Regions from separate parts of the Nocardioides aestuarii genome, predicted to be linked through region 1. Evidence: riboswitches for the same ligand, from Rfam matches in the RefSeq annotation. Region 1 holds a riboswitch; the other holds the start of a gene.

Region 1 (9,945 bases):
CGTCGACGCAGTTCTCCTTCTCCTCGTCGCTCGACTTGCGGTTGTAGAGGCCCTCCTGCCACAGGCACCCCTCGACGACGTTGAGCGACAGGGTGAGGTCGCGTTCCTCCGCGAGGTCGGTGAACATCGGGACCAGCGACTGCGCCTGGCTGTCCCCGATGAGCAGGACGTGCGGCCCGTCGCCCTCCACGACCGTGCACGCCGACGGGTCGTCGGCGGTGCACCAGCCGACGTCGCCGTAGTCGCCCACGACCTGCTCCCAGTCGACGTCGGCGGGGACCGCCACCGTCTCGGGTGCGGTGACCTGGCCCGTGCCGTCGACCTCGGCCAGCGGGGGCCGTCGGTCCTGGCCGAGCACCACCGGCACGACCGTGACGGCGACGATCGCCGAGAGGGCGACACCGGCGACGGCCGGGGTCCACGCGAACCGGTCGAGGTACGCCGAGCGCCGGATCGGCGTCTCGAGGACCTGGTAGGACAGTGCCGCGATGGCGGTGCTGATGGGCACCGCGATCGCGGCCACGACGACCGGGCGGGTCGTGACGGTCTCCTCGAGCAGCTTGATGACCGGCCAGTGCCACAGGTAGGTGCCGTATGAGATCTTTCCGAGGTAGACCGGGACCGGGTGGCTGAGCACCTTCGTCAGCCGGCCCTCCTCGGCGAGCACGACGCCGCAGACCAGGGCGCCGGCCGCGACGGTCGCGATCATCCCGCGCCACGAGGGCGACATCGGCACCAGACCGGTGCACAGCAGCAGGAAGACCGGGAGCGCGACCGCGGTCGCCGCCCCCCACCGGACATGGGCCATCCGGTGGCCGCGGCCGAAGACGAGCAGGGCCAGCAGCGAGCCGGCCAGCGGCTGGTAGATCCGGGCGTCGGTGCCGTAGTAGGCGTGGGTCGGGTCGGCCTGGGCCCAGTAGAGCTGGGCGGCGACGGACGCGAGCAGGATCGCCAGCAGCACACCTCCCGTCGTACGACGGCCGCGCTTCATCAGCAGCCAGAGCAGGACCGGGAAGACGACGTAGTACTGCTCCTCGATCGCGAGCGACCAGAAGTGGAGGAACGGGCTCTGCTCGGCGTCGGCGGCGAAGTAGTCGCCCGACTCGGCGAGGAAGTGCCAGTTCGCGACGTAGAGCAGCGCGTGCTGGGCGTCGGAGATCAGCGAGACCCGCTCGGTGACGGGCAGCACCAGCACGAAGGCGATGCAGGTGACGACGATGGCGACGAGGGCGGCGGGCAGCAGGCGGCGTACGCGACGGGCGTAGAAGGAGCCCAGCCGGAGCCGGTCGGTGCGGTCGATCTCGGACAGCAGGACGCCGGTGACCAGGAAGCCGGAGAGGACGAAGAAGAGGTCGACGCCGAGGAATCCGCCCGACGCCCACGGGTGACCGGTGTGGAAGAGGACCACCGCATAGACCGCCACCGTGCGCAGGCCGTCGAGGGCGGGGCGGTAGGACCAGGTCACGGCCGCGAGAATAGGCCCGACCACCGAGTGACGTCGCGTCGAGGACGCTCCATAGGATGGCGCCCATGCCTGAACCCTCCGGTGCGTCCATCACCCGGGAGCAGGTCGCCCACCTGGCCGACCTGGCCCGGATCGACCTCTCCGACGCCGAGCTCGACCACCTCGCCCCGCAGCTGAGCGTGATCCTGGAGTCGATCGCCTCGATCCAGGGTGTCGCGGGTGAGGACGTGCCGCCGACGTCCCACCCGGTGCCGCTCACCAACGTCTTCCGCGAGGACGTCGTCGTGCCCGGGCTGACCCCGGAGGAGGCGCTCTCCGGCGCCCCCGAGTCCGAGGAGCAGCGCTTCAGCGTCCCGCGGATCCTGGGGGAGGAGGCATGAGCCACCCGCGTACGACGGCCGCCTCGCTCGCCGACGACCTCGCCGCCGGCCGGGTGACCTCCGTCGAGGTCACCCAGAACCACCTCGACCGGATCGCCGAGGTCGACGACCGGGTCCACGCCTTCCTCCAGGTCGACACCGAGGGGGCGCTGGCCGAGGCGGCCGCCTCCGACGAGCGACGCGCCGCGGGCCGGCCGTTGTCCGCGCTCGACGGCGTGCCGATCGCGGTCAAGGACGTCCTCGCCACCCGCGGCCTGCCCACCACGTGCGGGTCGAAGATCCTCGAGGGCTGGGTGCCGCCGTACGACGCGACGGTGGTGCGCAAGCTGCGCGAGGCCGGGCTGCCGATCCTCGGCAAGACCAACATGGACGAGTTCGCGATGGGCTCCTCGACCGAGCACTCGGCCTACGGCCCGACCCACAACCCGTGGGACCTCGACCGGATTCCCGGCGGGTCCGGCGGCGGCTCCGCCGCGGCGGTGGCGTCCTACGAGGCCCCGCTCGCGCTCGGCACCGACACCGGCGGCTCGATCCGCCAGCCCGGTGCCGTGACCGGCACGGTCGGCGTGAAGCCGACCTACGGCGGCGTGAGCCGCTACGGCCTGGTCGCGCTGGCCAACTCCCTCGACCAGGTCGGTCCCGTGACCCGGACGGTCGAGGACGCCGCGCTGCTCCACGAGCTGATCGGCGGTCACGACCCGCTCGACTCCACCTCGATCGACGCCCCGGTCGGCGACCTCGTCGGCGCGGTGCGGGCCGGCCAGTCGGGCGACCTGTCCGGCGTGCGCATCGGCGTGGTGAAGGAGCTCGGCGGCGAGGGCTACCAGCCCGGCGTCCTCGCCCGCTTCCAGGAGTCGGTCGACCTGATGGTCGGGGCCGGTGCCGAGGTCGTCGAGGTGTCCTGCCCGAGCTTCGTCCACGCGCTCGCGACCTACTACCTGATCCTGCCCGCCGAGGCGTCGTCGAACCTCGCCAAGTTCGACGCGATGCGCTACGGCCTCCGCGTCGTGCCGGAGGGCAGCCCGAGCGCCGAGGAGGTCATGCGCGCCACCCGTGACGCCGGCTTCGGCGACGAGGTCAAGCGCCGGATCATCCTCGGCACCTACGCGCTGTCGAGCGGCTACTACGACGCCTACTACGGCCAGGCCCAGAAGGTCCGCACGCTCATCACGCGCGACTTCGACGCCGCCTTCGGCCAGGCCGACGTGCTGGTCTCGCCGACCGCGCCGACGACCGCGTTCAAGCTGGGCGAGAAGCTCGACGACCCGCTCGCGATGTACCTCAACGACCTCGCGACCATCCCTGCCAACCTCGCCGGCGTCCCCGGGATCTCCGTCCCGAGCGGCCTCGCCGACGAGGACGGGCTGCCGGCCGGTGTCCAGGTGCTCGCCCCGGCGCTGGCCGACGACCGGGTCTACCGCGTCGGCGCAGCGCTGGAGAAGCTGCTGACCGACCAGTGGGGCGGCCCGCTGCTCGACCGCGCGACCGGACTGGAGTCCTGAGATGACCGACCTGCTCTCCTACGACGACGCGCTGGCGGCGTACGACCCGGCGCTCGGGCTCGAGGTCCACGTCGAGCTCAACACCGCGACGAAGATGTTCTGCGGCTGCCCGGCCACCTTCGGCGGCGAGCCGAACAGCCAGGTCTGCCCGGTCTGCCTGGGCCTGCCCGGCGCGATGCCGGTCGTCAACCGGATCGGCGTCGAGTCGGCGATCCGGATCGGGCTCGCGCTCAACTGCTCGATCGCCGAGTGGTGCCGCTTCGCCCGGAAGAACTACTTCTACCCGGACATGCCGAAGAACTTCCAGACGTCCCAGTACGACGAGCCGATCGCGTTCGACGGCTGGATGGGCGTGGAGCTCGACGACGGTGAGACCGTCCGGGTCGAGATCGAGCGGGCCCACATGGAGGAGGACACCGGCAAGTCGCTCCACGTCGGCGGCTCCACCGGCCGGATCCACGGGGCGTCCCACTCGCTGGTCGACTACAACCGCGCCGGCATCCCCCTGATCGAGATCGTCACCAGGCCGATCACCGGCGTGGGGGAGCGGGCACCGGAGGTCGCCCGGGCCTACGTCCAGCAGCTGCGTGACCTGATCGTCGCCCTCGACGTCTCGGAGGCGCGGATGGACCAGGGCAACCTGCGCGCCGACGTGAACCTGTCGCTGGCGCCGAAGGGCTCCGGCACGCTCGGCACCCGCACCGAGACCAAGAACGTCAACTCGTTCCGCTCCGTGGAGCGGGCCGTGCGCTATGAGGTCCAGCGCCATGCGGCCGTCCTCTCCGGCGGCTCGTCGATCCTCCAGGAGACCCGCCACTGGCACGAGGACACCGGGATCACCACCTCGGGCCGCGAGAAGTCCGACGCCGAGGACTACCGCTACTTCCCCGAGCCCGACCTGGTGCCGGTCGCGCCCTCGCGCGAGTGGGTCGAGGAGCTGCGGGCGACGCTGCCGGAGAACCCGACCGCCAAGCGGGCGCGGCTCCAGGCCGCGTGGGGCTTCTCCGACCTCGAGATGCGCGACACCGTCGGTGCCGGCGCGCTCGGCCTGGTCGAGGAGACGATCGCCGCGGGCGTCGCGCCCCAGGCCGCGCGCAAGTGGTGGCTGGGCGAGCTGGCGCGGCGCGCCAACGACACCGGGGTCGACCTCGCCGACCTCGGCGTCACCCCGGCCCAGGTCGCCGAGGTGCAGGGCCTCGTCGACGCCGGCACCCTCAACGACAAGCTGGCCCGCCAGGTCTTCGACGGCCTGCTGGCCGGGGAGGGGACGCCGCAGCAGATCGTCGAGGGTCGCGGCCTCGCCATCGTCTCCGACGACGGTGCGCTCTCGACCGCCGTGGACAACGCGATCGCCGCCAACCCCGACGTGGCCGACAAGATTCGCGACGGCAAGGTCGCGGCCGCCGGCGCCCTCATCGGCGCGGTCATGAAGGAGATGCGCGGCCAGGCCGACGCCGCCCGGGTCCGCGAGCTGATCCTCGAGAAGCTCACCTGACCGGGCACTTCCCGGCCCTGTGAACCCGTCGACCGGGCACTGTCCGGCCCGCAAGGGCCGGGGAGTGCCCGGTCAGTGGTCTGGGTGGGTCACCGAGTGCCCGGTCGGCGGGTTAGGGTGAGGCTGCTCAACCACTCACATCCACATCACGCGTGTGGTCGGGGGAAGCCGGTCGAAGTCCGGCGCTGACCCGCAACCGTAGGTGGGAGCCCCGATCGGACCCTGGTCCGGCGAGGGTGACCACGAGCCGGAGCACCCGCCACTCGTCGTCCCAATGAACGCTGTCGAGGAAGAACGGCGGGGACCCAGCGAGCGCTGGTCCGCCGTGTGCAGCGGGAAGGACCCACCATGTCCACGTTCAGGCGCACGTTCCTGCGCCCGGTCGCCGTCGTCGCGGCCGGACTTGTCACCGCCACCATGCTCCAGGCGCCCGCCGGGGCGGCTCCCGTCGACGACGGGGCCACGTGGCTCACCACCCAGCTCGACGAGAACTCGGTCGTCTACAACGAGCAGTTCGGCGGCTTCGAGGACCTCGGCCTGACCATCGACGTCGGCCTGGCCCTGCAGCGCGTCGGCGGCCACGACTCCGACGTCGCGGCCGTCCGCGACGCGATGAGCACCCGCGTCGACGCCTACACGACCTTCGGCGACGACGTCTACGCCAACTCCGCGGCGAAGCTGATGACGTTCGCCCAGCGCACCGGGAACGGTGCCGGGAAGAAGTTCGGCGGCGTCAACCTGTTCCGGCGCCTCAACCGCCTGGTCCTGAAGGGCGACCGCCTCGCGGGCCGCATCGCCGACCGGTCGTCCACCGACTACGCCAACACGCTCGGTCAGGCCTTCGCGGCCGAGACCCTCGCGAAGGCCGGCTCGCGCAAGGCGGGCGACGTCCGGAGGTTCCTCCTGCAGCAGCAGTGCGGGCGCGGCTGGTTCCGCCTCGGCTTCTCGGGTCGCAAGGCGGCCGAGCAGGGGTGCCGCGGCAAGAAGGACCAGCCCGACACGGACGCGACCGTCTTCGCGATCGACGCGCTGCGTGCGCTGCCGAAGAAGAACAAGGTCACCCGGGCCGCGATCCGCGAGGGTCTCGACTGGCTCGAGCGCAGCCAGGCCGCGGACGGCGGCCACGGCGGTGGCGTGGCGACCGAGGCCGCCAACGCCAACAGCACCGGCCTCGCCGCGATGATCCTCGGCGACGCCGGGCGCTGCGACTCGGCCACCGACGCGGCCGCATGGGTGGCGGACCTCCAGGTCGCCGGTGACCAGGGCGGCACGCCGCTCGAGGGCGAGGAGGGAGCCGTCGCCTACGACGCGGCGGCCTACGCGGCGGGTCAGGCCGACGGCATCACGGTCGAGACCCGCGACCAGTGGCGTCGTACCAGCGCCCAGGCCGTCCCCGGGCTGCGGTACGTCGCCGGGTGCTGACCGTGCGTCCGCTCCTGCGCCCCGCTGCCGCGGCCCTCGTGGTCGCGGCAGCAGGGCTGGTCTGGACGCCGTCCCCGGCCGGCGCGGCCGCCTGCACCTCGCAGTCGGGCGTCACCGTCGTCGTCGACTTCAAGCAGCTCGGCGGCGGCATCGACCAGGCCTGCGTCTCCGACCAGGGCCAGGCCGACGACCTGTTCGTGGCTGCCGGCCACGCCCTGGAGAACGTCCAGGGCCAGGCCTTCGTGTGTCGTGTCGACGGTCTGCCGTCGGCCGACGACGAGTCGTGCGCGCGGACCCCGCCGGCGAACAAGTACTGGGGCCTGTGGTGGTCCGACGGCACCGACGGTGCCTGGACCTACTCCAGCCAGGGCGCCTACTCGCTCGATGTCCCCGACGGAGGTGCTGTCGCGTTCGCGTGGAACAACACCTCGACCGCGGCCAAGCCGGGCGTCGCCCCGCCGGACCACGACGGCAGCACCAGCTCCCCCGAGCCGAACAACCCCAAGCCCGGCGGCAACGGCGGCGGAGGCGGTGGTGGCCAGGGCGGCGGCACGTCGTCGGGCGACTCGACCGGCACGCCCTCGACGGCGCCGGCCGAGTCCCCGTCCGCCGACGGCGACCGGGAGCGGTCCCGTGACGGCGACGACACGAAGGCCGGCGACGCGAAGAAGAACGAGAAGAAGGACCGCGACGGCACCAGCAAGAAGCGTGACCGGGACGCCGACCCGACCGAGGAGCCGAGCGCCACGTCGAGCGCCGACGCCGACCAGGCTCCGGTGGCGGCCGAGCCGCCGGCCGACGCCGGCAGTGACGGACTGCCCGTGTGGGTGGGCCCGTCGGCGGCCGGTGGTGCGCTCGCGATCGCCGGGCTGGCGGCCTACCTGCGCCGCCGGGCCGCCTGACCGGTCGATGGTGCGTGGGACGGCGCGGCTGCCGAGGGACCTCCATCCCGTGGCCTGGTGGGCCTGGGCCCTGGGCCTGGCGGTCGCCGCGTCGTCCACCACCAACCCGCTGGTGCTGCTGATGGTCGTCGGGGTCGCCGCGACGGCGGTGGCCCTGCGACGCTCCGACCAGCCGTGGGCCGACTCGTTCCGGCTCTACGTCGTCCTCGGGGTCGTGATCGTCGTCGTCCGCGTCGCCTTCCGGCTGCTGCTCGGCACCGGGGTGCCCGGCACGGTCCTGATCGCCCTCCCGGAGATCCAGCTCCCCGAGTTCGCTGCCGGCATCGTGCTGCTCGGGCCGATCACGCGGGAGTCGCTCCTCGCCGGCCTCTACGACGGGCTGCGGCTCGCCGCGATCGTCATCAGCGTCGGCGCGGCCAACGCCCTGGCCAACCCCAAGCGGCTGCTGCGCTCGGTCCCGCCGGCGCTCTACGAGGTCGGCACCGCCCTCGTCGTCGCGGTCACGATGCTGCCGCAGTTCGCCGACAGCGCCCGGCGCGTGCGCGCCGCGCAGTCGCTGCGTGGCGGCGACACGGGCCGGGTCCGCGGGCTGCGCCGCTTCCTGGTGCCGGTCCTCGAGGACGCGCTGGAGCGCTCCCTCGCGATGGCTGCGGGCATGGACGCCCGTGGCTACGGCCGCGCCGGCTCCGCCGGCCGGGTCCAGCGCACCCGGACCGGCGCGCTCATGCTGCTCGGTCTGATGGGGGTCTGCGTCGGCACCTACGCCGTCCTCGACCCGACCGCGCCCCGCTGGCTGGCCCTGCCGATGCTGCTCGGCGGCCTGGCGGTCGCCTGCCTGGGCCTGGTCAGCGCCGGCTCGCGCGTCCAGCGCACCCGCTACCGCCCCGACCGGTGGCAGTGGCCGGAGCTCGTGGTCGTCGCCGGTGGCCTCGTGGCGGCGTACGCCGGGTGGCGGGTCGCCCACGACCGGCTGACGCTCGCCTACCCGCCGCTCGACGCCGTCCCGCAGGTGAGTGCCCTGACCCTCGTCGCCCTGGCGCTCGCCCTCGGCGCCGCGCTGTGCGCCCCCGACCAGCGGCGGGCGGTGGGCGCGTGATCGAGCTGCGCGGGGTCACCTTCCGCTATGACCTCACGACCGTCCTCGACGCCGTCGACCTCGACCTCGAGGAGGGCGAGCTGGTCGTGGTCGCGGGCCGCACCGGCGTCGGGAAGTCCACGCTGCTCGGCGTCGTCACGGGACTGGTGCCGCGCTTCACCGGCGGTGAGCTGATCGGCTCGGTGCTGCTCGACGGCACCGACATCACGCGGACGCCGCCGCGGGAGCGCGCCGACCGGGTCGGCTACGTCGGGCAGGACCCGGCCGCGGGCTTCGTCACCGACACCGTCGAGGAGGAGCTCGCCTACGGGATGGAGCAGCTCGGCCTCCCGCCCGACACCATGCGGCGCCGGGTCGAGGAGACGCTCGACCTGCTCGGCATCGCCGACCTGCGCGCCCGCGACCTCCGGACCCTGTCGGGCGGACAGCAGCAGCGGGTCGCGATCGGGTCGGTGCTCACGATGCACCCCCGGGTGCTCGTCCTGGACGAGCCGACCTCCGCGCTCGACCCGACCGCCGCCGAGGAGGTGCTGGCGACCCTCACCCGGCTGGTCCACGACCTCGGCCTCACCGTCCTGGTCGCCGAGCACCGGCTCGAGCGCGTGCTGCCGTTCGCCGACCGGGTCTGCCGGCTCACCGGCGACGGAGGCCTCGTCGTGGGGGACCCCGCGTCGGTGCTGGCCGACGCACCCGTCGTACCGCCGATCGTCGAGCTGGGCCGCGCCCTCGGCTGGTCGCCGCTGCCGCTGGCCGTGCGCGAGGCCCGCCGCGCCGCCCGGGGCCTCGACCTCGCGCCGCCCACCGACGCCGCGTCGGCCGCAGGGGACGAGCGGGTCGTCGCCTCCGGTCTCACCGTGCGCCACGGCACGACCGTGGCCGTGCGCGAGGTCGACCTCCGGTTGCGCGCCGGGACGGTGACCGCGCTCATGGGCCGCAACGGCTGCGGCAAGTCGAGCCTGCTCTGGACCCTCCACGGCCGGGAGCGGTACGCCGGCCGGCTGGCCGTCGACGGCAGCGATCCCGCGACGCTCGACGCGACGGGTCGTCGTGGGCTCGCGGGCCTGGTGCCGCAGGTGCCGTCGGACCTGCTCTACCTCGAGACCGTGGCCGAGGAGTGCGCCGCCGGTGACGGCGGCGACGGGCGCTGCCGCGCCCTGCTGGACCGGCTGGCCCCCGGCATCCCCGACGACGTGCACCCGCGCGACCTCTCCGAGGGCCAGCGGCTCTCCCTCGCCCTGGCGCTCGTGCTGGTCGGCGCCCCGGGCCTGCTGCTCCTCGACGAGCCGACCCGGGGCCTCGACTACCCCGGCAAGGCCGCGCTCGCTGCCGTGCTGCGCGAGCTCGCCGACGACGGCCTGGCCGTGCTGGTGGCGACCCACGACGTCGAGTTCGTCGCCCAGGCCGCCGACCGGGCGCTGGTCATGGCGGAGGGCGAGCTGGTCTCCAGCGGACCGGTGCGCGAGGTCCTCGCCCAGTCGCCGGCCTTCGCCCCCCAGGTCACCAAGGTGCTCGGCCCGCCCTGGCTGACCGTGGACGACGTGGTGGGGGCCCGATGAGCAGTCCGGCTGCCGTCCGGCTGACGCCGCGCTCCGCGCTGGTGCTGGGCCTCGCGTCGTTCGCGGGCCTGATGATGTTGTGCTGGCCGCTGCTGCTCCAGGCCTCGCCCGGCCAGCGGATCGACCC
Region 2 (9,945 bases), on a different contig from region 1:
TCAGCGCGAGCACGATGACGACGAGGATGAGCGCGATGATGGCGATGGTGCGAGTGTTCACGGGGGTTCCCTCCCTACGAGGTCGGCCGTGGTGGCCGACGGCCCGACGACGCTAGCAGCCCGTCGCGCCGGGCCTCCTCACCCCACCGGTATCAGGTCAGGAACTGGCCGGAATTCCACCTACCGTGGCGGTCATGACCACAGACACCGGAAGCCCCGAGGAACGCGCCGACCTGCTGGAGCTGCTGCGCAAGCACCGCGCGCTGTTCCGCCACACCATGACCGGCCTCAGTGACGACCAGGCGGCCAGCACCCCGACCGTGAGCGAGCTGAGCCTGGCGGGCCTGGTCAAGCACGTCGCGGCGACGGAGGCGGGCTGGGCCGACTTCGTCGTCCACGGACCGGCGGACCGACCCGACATCGACTGGGCGAACGTCGACTGGTCGGACCCGCCGCCGGCCGTCGCGGCCTACCGCGACGGGTTCCGCATGGTCGAGGGCGAGACGCTCGAGGGCCTGCTGGCGACGTACGACGACGTGGCGGCTGCCACCGACGAGCTGGTGGGGACCGTCGACCTCGCGGCGCGGCAACCGCTCCCCGAGGCCCCGTGGTTCGAGTCGGGGGCCACGTGGTCGGCGAGGCGGGTCTTCCACCACATCGCCGTGGAGACGGCCCAGCACGCGGGCCACGCCGACATCATCCGGGAGACGATCGACGGGCAGAGGTCGATGGGCTGACCTTTCTTGACTCGTTCAAGAAAGGGTGGAAGGGTCGGGCGCGTGCCCACCACCGACGAGCTGCACGAGATGCTGCGCGGTTCCGACCTGCGTGTGACGCGTCCCCGGCTCGCCGTCCTGGCGGCGGTGCACGCCCACCCCCACGCCGACACCGACGCGATCATCGCCGCGTCGCGCACGGCGCTGGGGGAGGTCTCCCACCAGGCGGTCTACGACGTGCTGCGCGCGCTCACCACCGCCGGGCTCGTGCGCCGGATCCAGCCCTCGGGCTCGGTCGCGCGCTACGAGTCGCGGGTGGGGGACAACCACCACCACGTGGTGTGCCGCTCCTGCGGGGCGATCGCCGACGTCGACTGCGCCGTCGGCGACACCCCGTGCCTGCACGCATCCGACGACCACGGCTTCGCGATCGACGAGGCCGAGGTCGTCTACTGGGGCACCTGCCCCGCCTGCCTGTCCTGATCCCATCCCTGAAAGGTGTGCCCGTGTCTGACCACGACCAGCCCGACGCCAAGGTCGGCGACATGAACGTCGAGGAGGCCGGCGGCTGCCCGGTCTCGGCGGGCAAGCACCCGACCGAGGGTGGCGCCACCAACCGCGGCTGGTGGCCGCAGCAGCTCAACCTCGCGATCCTGCGCAAGCACCCGGACGTCGCCAACCCGATGGGCGGGGAGTTCGACTACGCCGCGGCTTTCGAGGGCCTCGACCTCGCGGCGGTGAAGGCCGACATCACCGAGGTCATGACCACCTCGCAGGACTGGTGGCCGGCCGACTTCGGCCACTACGGCCCGCTGTTCATCCGGATGGCCTGGCACTCCGCTGGCACCTACCGCGTCCAGGACGGGCGCGGCGGCGCGGGTGCCGGCATGCAGCGCTTCGCTCCCCTCAACTCCTGGCCGGACAACGGCAACCTCGACAAGGCGCGCCGGCTGCTGTGGCCGGTGAAGAAGAAGTACGGCAAGTCGATCTCGTGGGCCGACCTCATGGTCCTCGCCGGAAACGTCGCGCTCGAGGACATGGGCTTCGACACCTTCGGCTTCGCCGGTGGCCGCGCCGACGTCTGGGAGCCCGACGAGGACGTCTACTGGGGGCCGGAGGCCGAGTGGCTCGGCGACGAGCGCTACACCGGGGACCGCGACCTCGAGAACCCGCTGGCAGCCGTCCAGATGGGCCTGATCTACGTCAACCCCGAGGGCCCCAACGGCGAGCCCGACCCGCTGGCCGCGGCCCGCGACATCCGCGAGACCTTCCGGCGGATGGCGATGAACGACGAGGAGACCGTCGCCCTCATCGCCGGCGGACACACCTTCGGCAAGACCCACGGCGCTGCCGACCCCGAGCAGCACGTCGGAGCCGAGCCCGAGGGCGCCGGCATCGAGGAGCAGGGCTTCGGCTGGAAGAACTCCTTCGGCTCCGGCAAGGGCCGCGACGCGATCACCAGCGGTCTCGAGGTCACCTGGACCCAGACCCCCACCCGGTGGTCGAACAAGTTCTTCGACAACCTCTTCGGCTTCGAGTGGGAGCTGGAGAAGAGCCCGGCCGGAGCGTGGCAGTGGGTGGCGAAGGACGCCGACGCCACCGTCCCGGGTCCGGAGGAGGGCGACCCTGCCCGCCGTCCCACCATGCTGACGACCGACCTGGCGCTGCGGATGGACCCGGCCTACGAGCAGGTCTCGCGCCGCTTCCACGAGCACCCCGCGGAGTTCGCGGACGCCTTCGCGCGCGCTTGGTACAAGCTGACCCACCGCGACATGGGCCCGATCCAGCGCTACCTCGGGACGGAGGTCCCGCGGGAGGAGCTGCTCTGGCAGGACCCGGTGCCGGCTGTCGACCACGCGCTGGTCGGCGACGCCGAGGTCACCGAGCTCAAGCAGCAGCTGCTCGAGTCCGGGCTCACGGTCGCCGAGCTGGTCTCCACCGCCTGGGCCGCAGCCTCGTCGTTCCGCGTGAGCGACAAGCGAGGCGGCGCCAACGGCGGCCGGATCCGGCTCCAGCCGCAGTCCGGCTGGGAGGTCAACCAGCCCGACCAGCTCGCTCGTGTCGTCTCGGTCCTCGAGGACATCCAGGAGCGCTTCAACGGCGCCCACGGGGACGTCCGCGTGTCCTTCGCGGACCTGGTGGTGCTCGCGGGCACCGCGGGCGTCGAGAAGGCGGCGGCTGACGCGGGGCACCGGGTGACCGTGCCGTTCACGCCCGGCCGCACCGACGCCACCCAGGAGCAGACCGACGTCGAGTCGTTCGCGTGGCTCGAGCCGAGCCACGACGGGTTCCGGAACTTCCTCGGCAAGGGCCACCGGCTCCCCGCGGAGTACCTGCTCGTCGACAAGGCCAACCTCCTCGACCTGAGCGCCCCCGAGCTGACCGTGCTGGTCGGCGGCCTCCGGGTGCTCGGCGCCACCCACGAGGGCTCGACCCACGGGGTGCTGACCGAGCGTGCCGGCACCCTCACGAACGACTTCTTCGTGAACCTGCTCGACGTCGGCACGACCTGGCACTCCACCTCCGACGCCCAGGACGTCTTCGAGGGCCGTGACGCGGCCACCGGCGACGTGCGGTGGACCGGCACCCGCAACGACCTGGTGTTCGGCTCCAACTCCGAGCTGCGCGCCGTCGCGGAGGTCTACGCCAGCGACGACGCCGCCGAGAAGTTCGTGACCGACTTCGTGGCCGCCTGGGACAAGGTGATGATGCTCGACCGCTACGACGTGCGCTGATCTCGGCGCCCGCCGTACGAACAACGGACGGCCGGACCCTTCCCGGGGTCCGGCCGTCCGTCGTTCAGGTCGCCTTCGGGCGACTCCGCGGTTGCCGTGTGGTCACCAACGGCAGTGATCCGGCCCGAAATCTGCCGTTGGGGACCAATCGGCACCGCATCGGCGGCTAGAACTCCTCGTCGAAGCCGACGCTGCCGGACACACCGACCTGGTAGGCGGAGACGCGGCGTTCGAAGAAGTTCGAGAGCTCCTGGACGTCCTGGAGCTCCATGAACGTCAGCGGGTTCGGGCTGCCGTACTCCGGCTCGAGGCCGAGCCGCTGCAGCCGTCGGTCGGCCACGTGCTCGAGGTAGGAGCGCATGTCGGCGGTCGTGAGGCCGGCGACGCCGCCGCCGAGGAGGTCCTCCGCGAACTGGGCCTCGGCGTCCACGCCCTCCCGCAGCATCTGCCGGACCTGCTCGGCCATCTCACCGTCGAACAGGTCGGGCTCCTCCTCACGGACGGTGTCGACGACGTCGAAGGCGAACGCCATGTGCATCGACTCGTCGCGGAAGACCCAGTTGGTCCCGGAGGCGAGCCCGTTGAGGAGGCCGCGCGAGCGGAGGAAGTAGACGTAGGCGAAGGCGCCGTAGAAGAAGAGGCCTTCGATCACCGCGGCGAAGCAGATGAGGTTGAGCAGGAACGCCCGTCGGTCCTCACGCGAGTGCAGCGCGGTGAGCTCGTCGATCGAGTCGATCCACCGGAAGCAGAAGTCGGCCTTGTGCTTGATCGAGGGGATGTTGTCGATCGCGGCGAACGCCTCGTGGCGTTGCCGCTCGTCGGGGACGTAGGTGTCGAGCAGGGTCAGGTAGAACTGCACGTGCACGGCCTCCTCGAACAGCTGCCGCGACAGGTAGAGCCGGCCCTCTGGGCTGTTGACGTGCTGGTAGAGGTTCAGCACCAGGTTGTTGGCGACGATCGTGTCGCCGGTGGCGAAGAACGCGACCAGCCGCGAGACCAGGTGGCGCTCGGCGTCGGTGAGCCGGGCGAGGTCCTTGAGGTCGGAGTGGAGGTCGACCTCCTCGACGGTCCACGTGTTCTTGATGGCGTCGCGGTAGCGGTCGTAGAAGTGGGGGTAGCGCATCGGCCGCAGCGTCAGGTTCATGCCGGGGTCGAGCAGCATCCGGTCGGTCTGGCCGGTGGTCATCACTCGCACGCCTCACAGGTCTCGGGGTTCTCCAGGGAGCACGTGATCGCCTCGGCGGGCTGGATCGACGTGGTCGCCTGCTGGATCCGCGTCGCGGGTCGCGAGCGGAGGTAGTAGGTCGTCTTCAGGCCGGACTTCCACGCGTGGAGGTACATCGAGGAGAGCTTCCCGATCGACGGCCCGGCGATGAAGAGGTTGAGCGACTGGCTCTGGTCGACGTACGGCGCCCGGGCGGACGCCATGTCGATCAACGCCCGCTGGGGCAGCTCCCAGGCGGTCCGGAAGAGCCGTCGCACGTCCTCGGGGATCACGGCGATCCCCTGGACCGATCCCTCGGCACGCTTGATCGCCTCGCGGACCTCGGCGGTCCACAGACCTCGTGACTTCAGCTCGCGCACCAGGGCGTTGTTGACCTGGAGGAACTCGCCGCTCAGCGTCTCCCGCTTGAAGAGGTTGGACACCTGGGGCTCGATGCACTCGTAGCAGCCGGCGATGGAGGCGATGGTCGCCGTGGGGGCGATGGCGACCAGCAGCGAGTTGCGGAGGCCGTGCTCGGCCACCTGCGCGCGCAGGGCGGTCCAGCGCTCGGCCTGGGCACCCGTGACGCCCCAGTGGTCGGGCTGGAGGACGCCCGTCGCCGCCCGCGTCTCGTCGTACGCCGGGTGGGGGCCGTGCTGCCGGGCCAGTGACGCCGACACCTCGAGGGCGGTCAGGTAGACCTCCTCCTGCACCCGGGTCGACAGCTCCCGCGCCTCGTCGGAGTCGAACGGCAGCCCCAGGGCGAAGAACACGTCCTGGAGGCCCATCAGCCCGAGGCCGACCGGGCGCCACCGGGGGTTGGACCGTGCGGCCTCGTCGCTCGGGTAGTAGTTGACGTCGACCACCCGGTCGAGCAACGGCAGCGCCGTGCGCACCGTCGCCCGCAACTTCTCCCAGTCGAGACCGGCGCCGTCGGGTGCCAGGTGCTGGGCGAGGTTGACCGAGCCCAGGTTGCAGACAGCCGTCTCGGTGTCGCTGGAGACCTCGATGATCTCGGTGCAGAGGTTGGAGAGGTGGACCACCGGTCCCCCCGGGGCGTCCTGCGTCTGGTTGCAGGTCCGGTTGCTGGCGTCCTTGAAGGTCATCCAGCCGTTTCCGGTCTGGGCGAGGGTTCGCATCATCCGGCCGTAGAGCTCGCGGGCGCTGACCCGGCGCACGTAGCGACCCTCGGCCTCCGCACGCCGGTAGGCCTCGTCGAAGGCCCCACCCCACAGGTCGGGCAGCTCCGGCGCCTGGTCCGGGTCGATCAGCGACCACGGCTCGTCAGCCTCGACGCGACGCATGAACTCGTCGGGCACCCAGTGGGCGAGGTTGAGGTTGTGGGTGCGGCGGGCCTCCTCCCCGGTGTTGTCGCGCAGCTCGAGGAACTCCTCGACGTCGGGGTGCCACGGCTCGAGGTAGACGCACGCGGCGCCCTTGCGGCGACCGCCCTGGTTGACCGCGGCGACCGACGAGTCCAGGGTGCGCAGGAACGGCACGATCCCGTTGGACTGGCCGTTGGTGCCGCGGATCAGGGCGCCGCGCGACCTGACCCGGCTGAAGGACAGGCCGATGCCCCCGGCGTACTTCGAGAGCTTGGCGACCTGCGCGTAGCGGCTGTAGATCGAGTCGAGGTCGTCGCGCGGGCTGTCGACCAGGTAGCACGACGACATCTGCGTGTGCCGGGTGCCGGAGTTGAACAGGGTCGGGCTGCTGGGCAGGTAGGCCAGCGACGACATGAGGCGGTAGAACTCGATCGCCTCGGCCGGGCTGTGCGCGAGGCCGCAGGCGACGCGCAGCAGGAAGTACTGCGGCGTCTCGAGCACGAGCCGGGTCGTCGGGTGCCGGAGCAGGTAGCGGTCGTAGACCGTGCGCAGCCCGAAGTACTCGAACCGCCGGTCGCCGGCGAGGTCGATCGCCACGTCGAGCTTGCGCGCGTTGTCCTTGACGAAGGCAGCGGTGGCGTCGCCGATCAGGCCCTCGGCGTGGCCGAGGGCGACCGACTGGCTGAAGGACGCCACGCCCTGCCCGCGGACCTCCTTGTCGACGTACGCCGCGAGCAAGCGCGCAGCGAGCCGGGAGTACTGCGGCTCCTCGCCGATCATCTCGGCGGCCGTCTGGATCGACAGCCGGTCGAGCTCGGCGGTGGTGGCGCCGTCGTAGAGCCCGCTGATCGTGCGGGTGGCGACCCGCATCGGGTCGACGTCGCCGAGGTCGTCGCCGACCCGGTCGACGGCCCGCACGATCTTGTTGACGTCGACGGGCTCGGTGTCTCCGTTGCGCTTGCGGACGTGCATCGACGTCCGCGTCTGGGTGACCGTCACTTCTCTCTCCTCGCGAGATCGGTCCTGGACGGTCCGGGGTCGCGAGGGCGACGGGGACGGGGGAGCGGAGCGCAGCACCCGGCCAGCCGTCGGCCGTCCCGCGCGGCCTCGGACCACCGCACCCGGCGGGTGCGGTGCGCTGGCAGGTCTTCGGACTCGTGGGCGTGGCCGGCGTGCCGGCGTTCCTAGTGGCCGTCGCTTCCCGGGACCCGTGGTCCCAGTGCTGATGACGGCGGTCGTTCCCACTCACCGCTGCGGGGCAGTCCCGGAGTCCCACCGGGTTCCCTCTTGCCTCGACGACCCTGGCGGGGCCGCCGAACCAGCTGCGCGACCACCATATGTGGGGGAGGGGCGCCGTCGGTGGCACAAGCGGTGGGGTCGGCGTGTTGCGCCTCGCGACGGCCGGCCCCGAGAGTCGGGTCGCCGGCCGTCGCGTCCCCCGAGCGTGTGGCCGGGGGCCATCGACCCCGGCGCGCCCTTGCGTCGCTACCGGTCTCGGTGGCCCCCGTCAGGTGAGTGTGCGCCTGCCTGTTTGTGATGTGCATCACCCCGCCGGGTGATCCGGTCGGCCGGTCAGACGGCGCGCATCACGCCGAGTGCCTCGGGTTGGAACTGCGGGAAGACGCTCGCCGTGCTCACGCCGAAGCGCGTCGACACCACCTCGGCGAGCACGGACCGGTAGTCGGTCGTCACCAGCACGTCGGAGTCCAGCTCGTTGGTGAGCCCGGGCCAGCGCCCGTGGTAACGACCACCGGCCACGCCCGCGCCGAGGAGCAGCATGACGTTGCCGTAGCCGTGGTCGAGCCCGCGGTTGGCGTTCTCCTGCACGCGACGACCGAACTCGCTGAGCACCACGACGGTGACCTGGTCGCCGCGTTCACCGAGGTCGGTGAAGAACGCGGCCAGCGACGTGCCGAGCTCCTTGGCCAGGCGCTGCATCCGGCCCCACTCCAAGGTGCCGAGGTCCGTGTGCATGTCCCAGTCCCCGTGGTCGAGGGTGATCACCTGCGTACCGACCTCGCCCTTGACGACCCGGGCCGCGGTGCGCAATGCCTTGCCGAGGTCGGAGCTGCCGTAGTCGGCCCCGTTCGCGGGTGTGGCAGGTGTCGCCTTCACCGCCTCGAACTGGCTCGTGGCCTGGAAGGTCGCCCGCATGGCAGGGGACAGGACCGAGGACGCGCCGTCCCACAGCGTGTGGAGGGACCGCAGCCGGCCGCCTGCCTCGTCCCACTGGTCGGCGCCGGCGATCTCGAGGTCGTCGACGGAGCCCGCGGAGAGGTAGTCCTCGGGTCCGACCAGCGAGGTGGGAGCCACGCCGCCACCCACGCTGAAGCCCTGGAGCGGGGAGGTGCCGGGCACTTCGCCCAGCAGCCGGTTGAGCCAGCCGACCCGCGCGGCCGAGCCGGGGTCGGCGTCCTCGACCTCCTCCATCGCCGCGAAGTGGGACCGGTTGGGCGTCGGCAGCCCGGTCGCGTGCACGGCCGCGAGCTTCCCGGACTGCCACAGCGGCAGGAGCGGTGAGAGATCGGGGTGGAGGCCGAAGTACCCGTCCTTCGCGACGAGCTGGGCGGCCGGTACGGCGATGCGCGGCCGCGCGGCGTAGTAGACCGGGTCGCCGTGCGGCACGACGAGCGACAACCCGTCCGCGGCGCCGCGGAGCGACAGCACGACCAGGGTCGGCCCCGTGGTCGCTGCGGCGGCTGGCGAGACGGTGAGCAGCGTGGAGCCGAACACCGTGGTGGTGCCGACGAGCGCTGCCGCTCCGGTCAGGAACCCCCGGCGGGAGATGGCGGCGTACTCGGGGCAGCAGGTCTGGTCCATGGCGGTCACCGGGCGAAGAAGTCGGGAGTGTCGAGGAAGGTGACGAGGAGCCGCGGGAAGCCCCACTTCACGAGCCCGTGGTCACGGGTGATCCGTTCGTCCGGGGAGAGGCCGGTGGCCTGGCTGCAGGCCTGGAGCAGCTCGGCCGTCGCGCGCCGGTGCACGATCCGCCGCGACAGGTGGTCGACCAGGTCGTCGAACCGGATCGGGTAGTCGGGGGCCCACGCGGCCGGCTTGCGGTAGCGGGTGTCGACCTTCGGCCACCACCCGCCGCTCAGCGTGAAGTGCAACCGCATCGACCCCATCATCCGGGCCGGAGTCGCCCACGCACCGTTGGTCTGCGGCAGCCCGTCGGGACGCGGCCACCCGTGCGGGTAGACACCCACGCTGGTGCACTGCCAGAGCACCGCGTTCGCACCGCTCGCGTCCTCGGTGGGCCGGGTGTGCCGTACGCCGAGCGCGCGACAGCTGGCGATCACGTCCTCGACCGGGTTGCGGATCTTCTGCCCGGCCGAGGCCTTGAACTCGGCCGAGTCGACCAGCGCGCGGAGCACCGGCCGGATCTGCGTCCCCTCGTCGAGGTAGACCTGGGCCAGCCGGTCGACCAGCCCCTGCGGCGGGTCGTCGGAGACGAACTTCACCGCGAGCTTGCGGGCCACGCGCTGCGCGGTGGCCGGGTGGTGCGCGAGGTAGGACAGGAGCCGGCCGGTGACCGCCTGGCCGTCGGTGCTGGCGTTCGGGTCGGTGAACTCGAGCACCGTGACCGGCCCGGTCCAGTGCCAGGACCGCTGGTAGGACGCCTCCCAGGTGTTCCAGAGGTCGATCCGGTAGCCCGTCAGCACCCGGGCACAGTTCTTGACGTCGTCCTCGGTGTGGTGGCCGCGGCCGACGGTGTGGAGCTCGAGCAGCTCACGGCCGAGGTTCTCGTTGGGGTGCTCCTTCGTCGACACCGCCTGGCTGAGGTAGATCAGCATCGACGGGTGGGTGACGACGGCCTTGAGGAGCTCCTCGAACGAGCCGAGCGCGCGCTTGCGGATGGTGTCTCCGTAGGCCTTGCGGTAGACGAACTGCGGGTCGCCGTTCGCCGGGACGTTGAAGTGGTGCTCCCACAGCTCGGTCATGACCTCGAGCAGCTGGCGGCGACT

What was found. Region 1 has a riboswitch for cobalamin ahead of ABD091_RS03095 (hypothetical protein). Riboswitches for the same ligand answer to the same signal wherever they lie in the genome.
Region 2: another riboswitch for cobalamin. It lies ahead of ABD091_RS20025 (ribonucleoside-diphosphate reductase subunit alpha); the one in region 1 lies ahead of ABD091_RS03095 (hypothetical protein).

The regions. Positions count from the first base shown of each region.
Region 1 is NZ_BAAAJT010000002.1:610,595-620,539, reverse strand. It holds gene ABD091_RS03115 (acyltransferase family protein) at 1-1,465, opposite strand, end outside; gene gatC (Asp-tRNA(Asn)/Glu-tRNA(Gln) amidotransferase subunit GatC) at 1,531-1,845, shown strand; gene gatA (Asp-tRNA(Asn)/Glu-tRNA(Gln) amidotransferase subunit GatA) at 1,842-3,347, shown strand; gene gatB (Asp-tRNA(Asn)/Glu-tRNA(Gln) amidotransferase subunit GatB) at 3,349-4,842, shown strand; cobalamin riboswitch at 4,981-5,120, shown strand; gene ABD091_RS03095 (hypothetical protein) at 5,191-6,264, shown strand; gene ABD091_RS03090 (prolipoprotein diacylglyceryl transferase) at 6,267-7,166, shown strand; gene ABD091_RS03085 (energy-coupling factor transporter transmembrane component T) at 7,174-8,262, shown strand; gene ABD091_RS03080 (ABC transporter ATP-binding protein) at 8,259-9,818, shown strand; gene ABD091_RS03075 (ECF transporter S component) at 9,815-9,945, shown strand, end outside.
Region 2 is NZ_BAAAJT010000003.1:506,990-516,934, reverse strand. It holds gene ABD091_RS20045 (DinB family protein) at 195-737, shown strand; gene ABD091_RS20040 (Fur family transcriptional regulator) at 807-1,199, shown strand; gene katG (catalase/peroxidase HPI) at 1,262-3,451, shown strand; gene ABD091_RS20030 (ribonucleotide-diphosphate reductase subunit beta) at 3,618-4,637, opposite strand; gene ABD091_RS20025 (ribonucleoside-diphosphate reductase subunit alpha) at 4,637-6,979, opposite strand; cobalamin riboswitch at 7,104-7,318, opposite strand; gene ABD091_RS20020 (DUF1501 domain-containing protein) at 7,553-8,800, opposite strand; gene ABD091_RS20015 (DUF1800 domain-containing protein) at 8,806-9,945, opposite strand, start outside.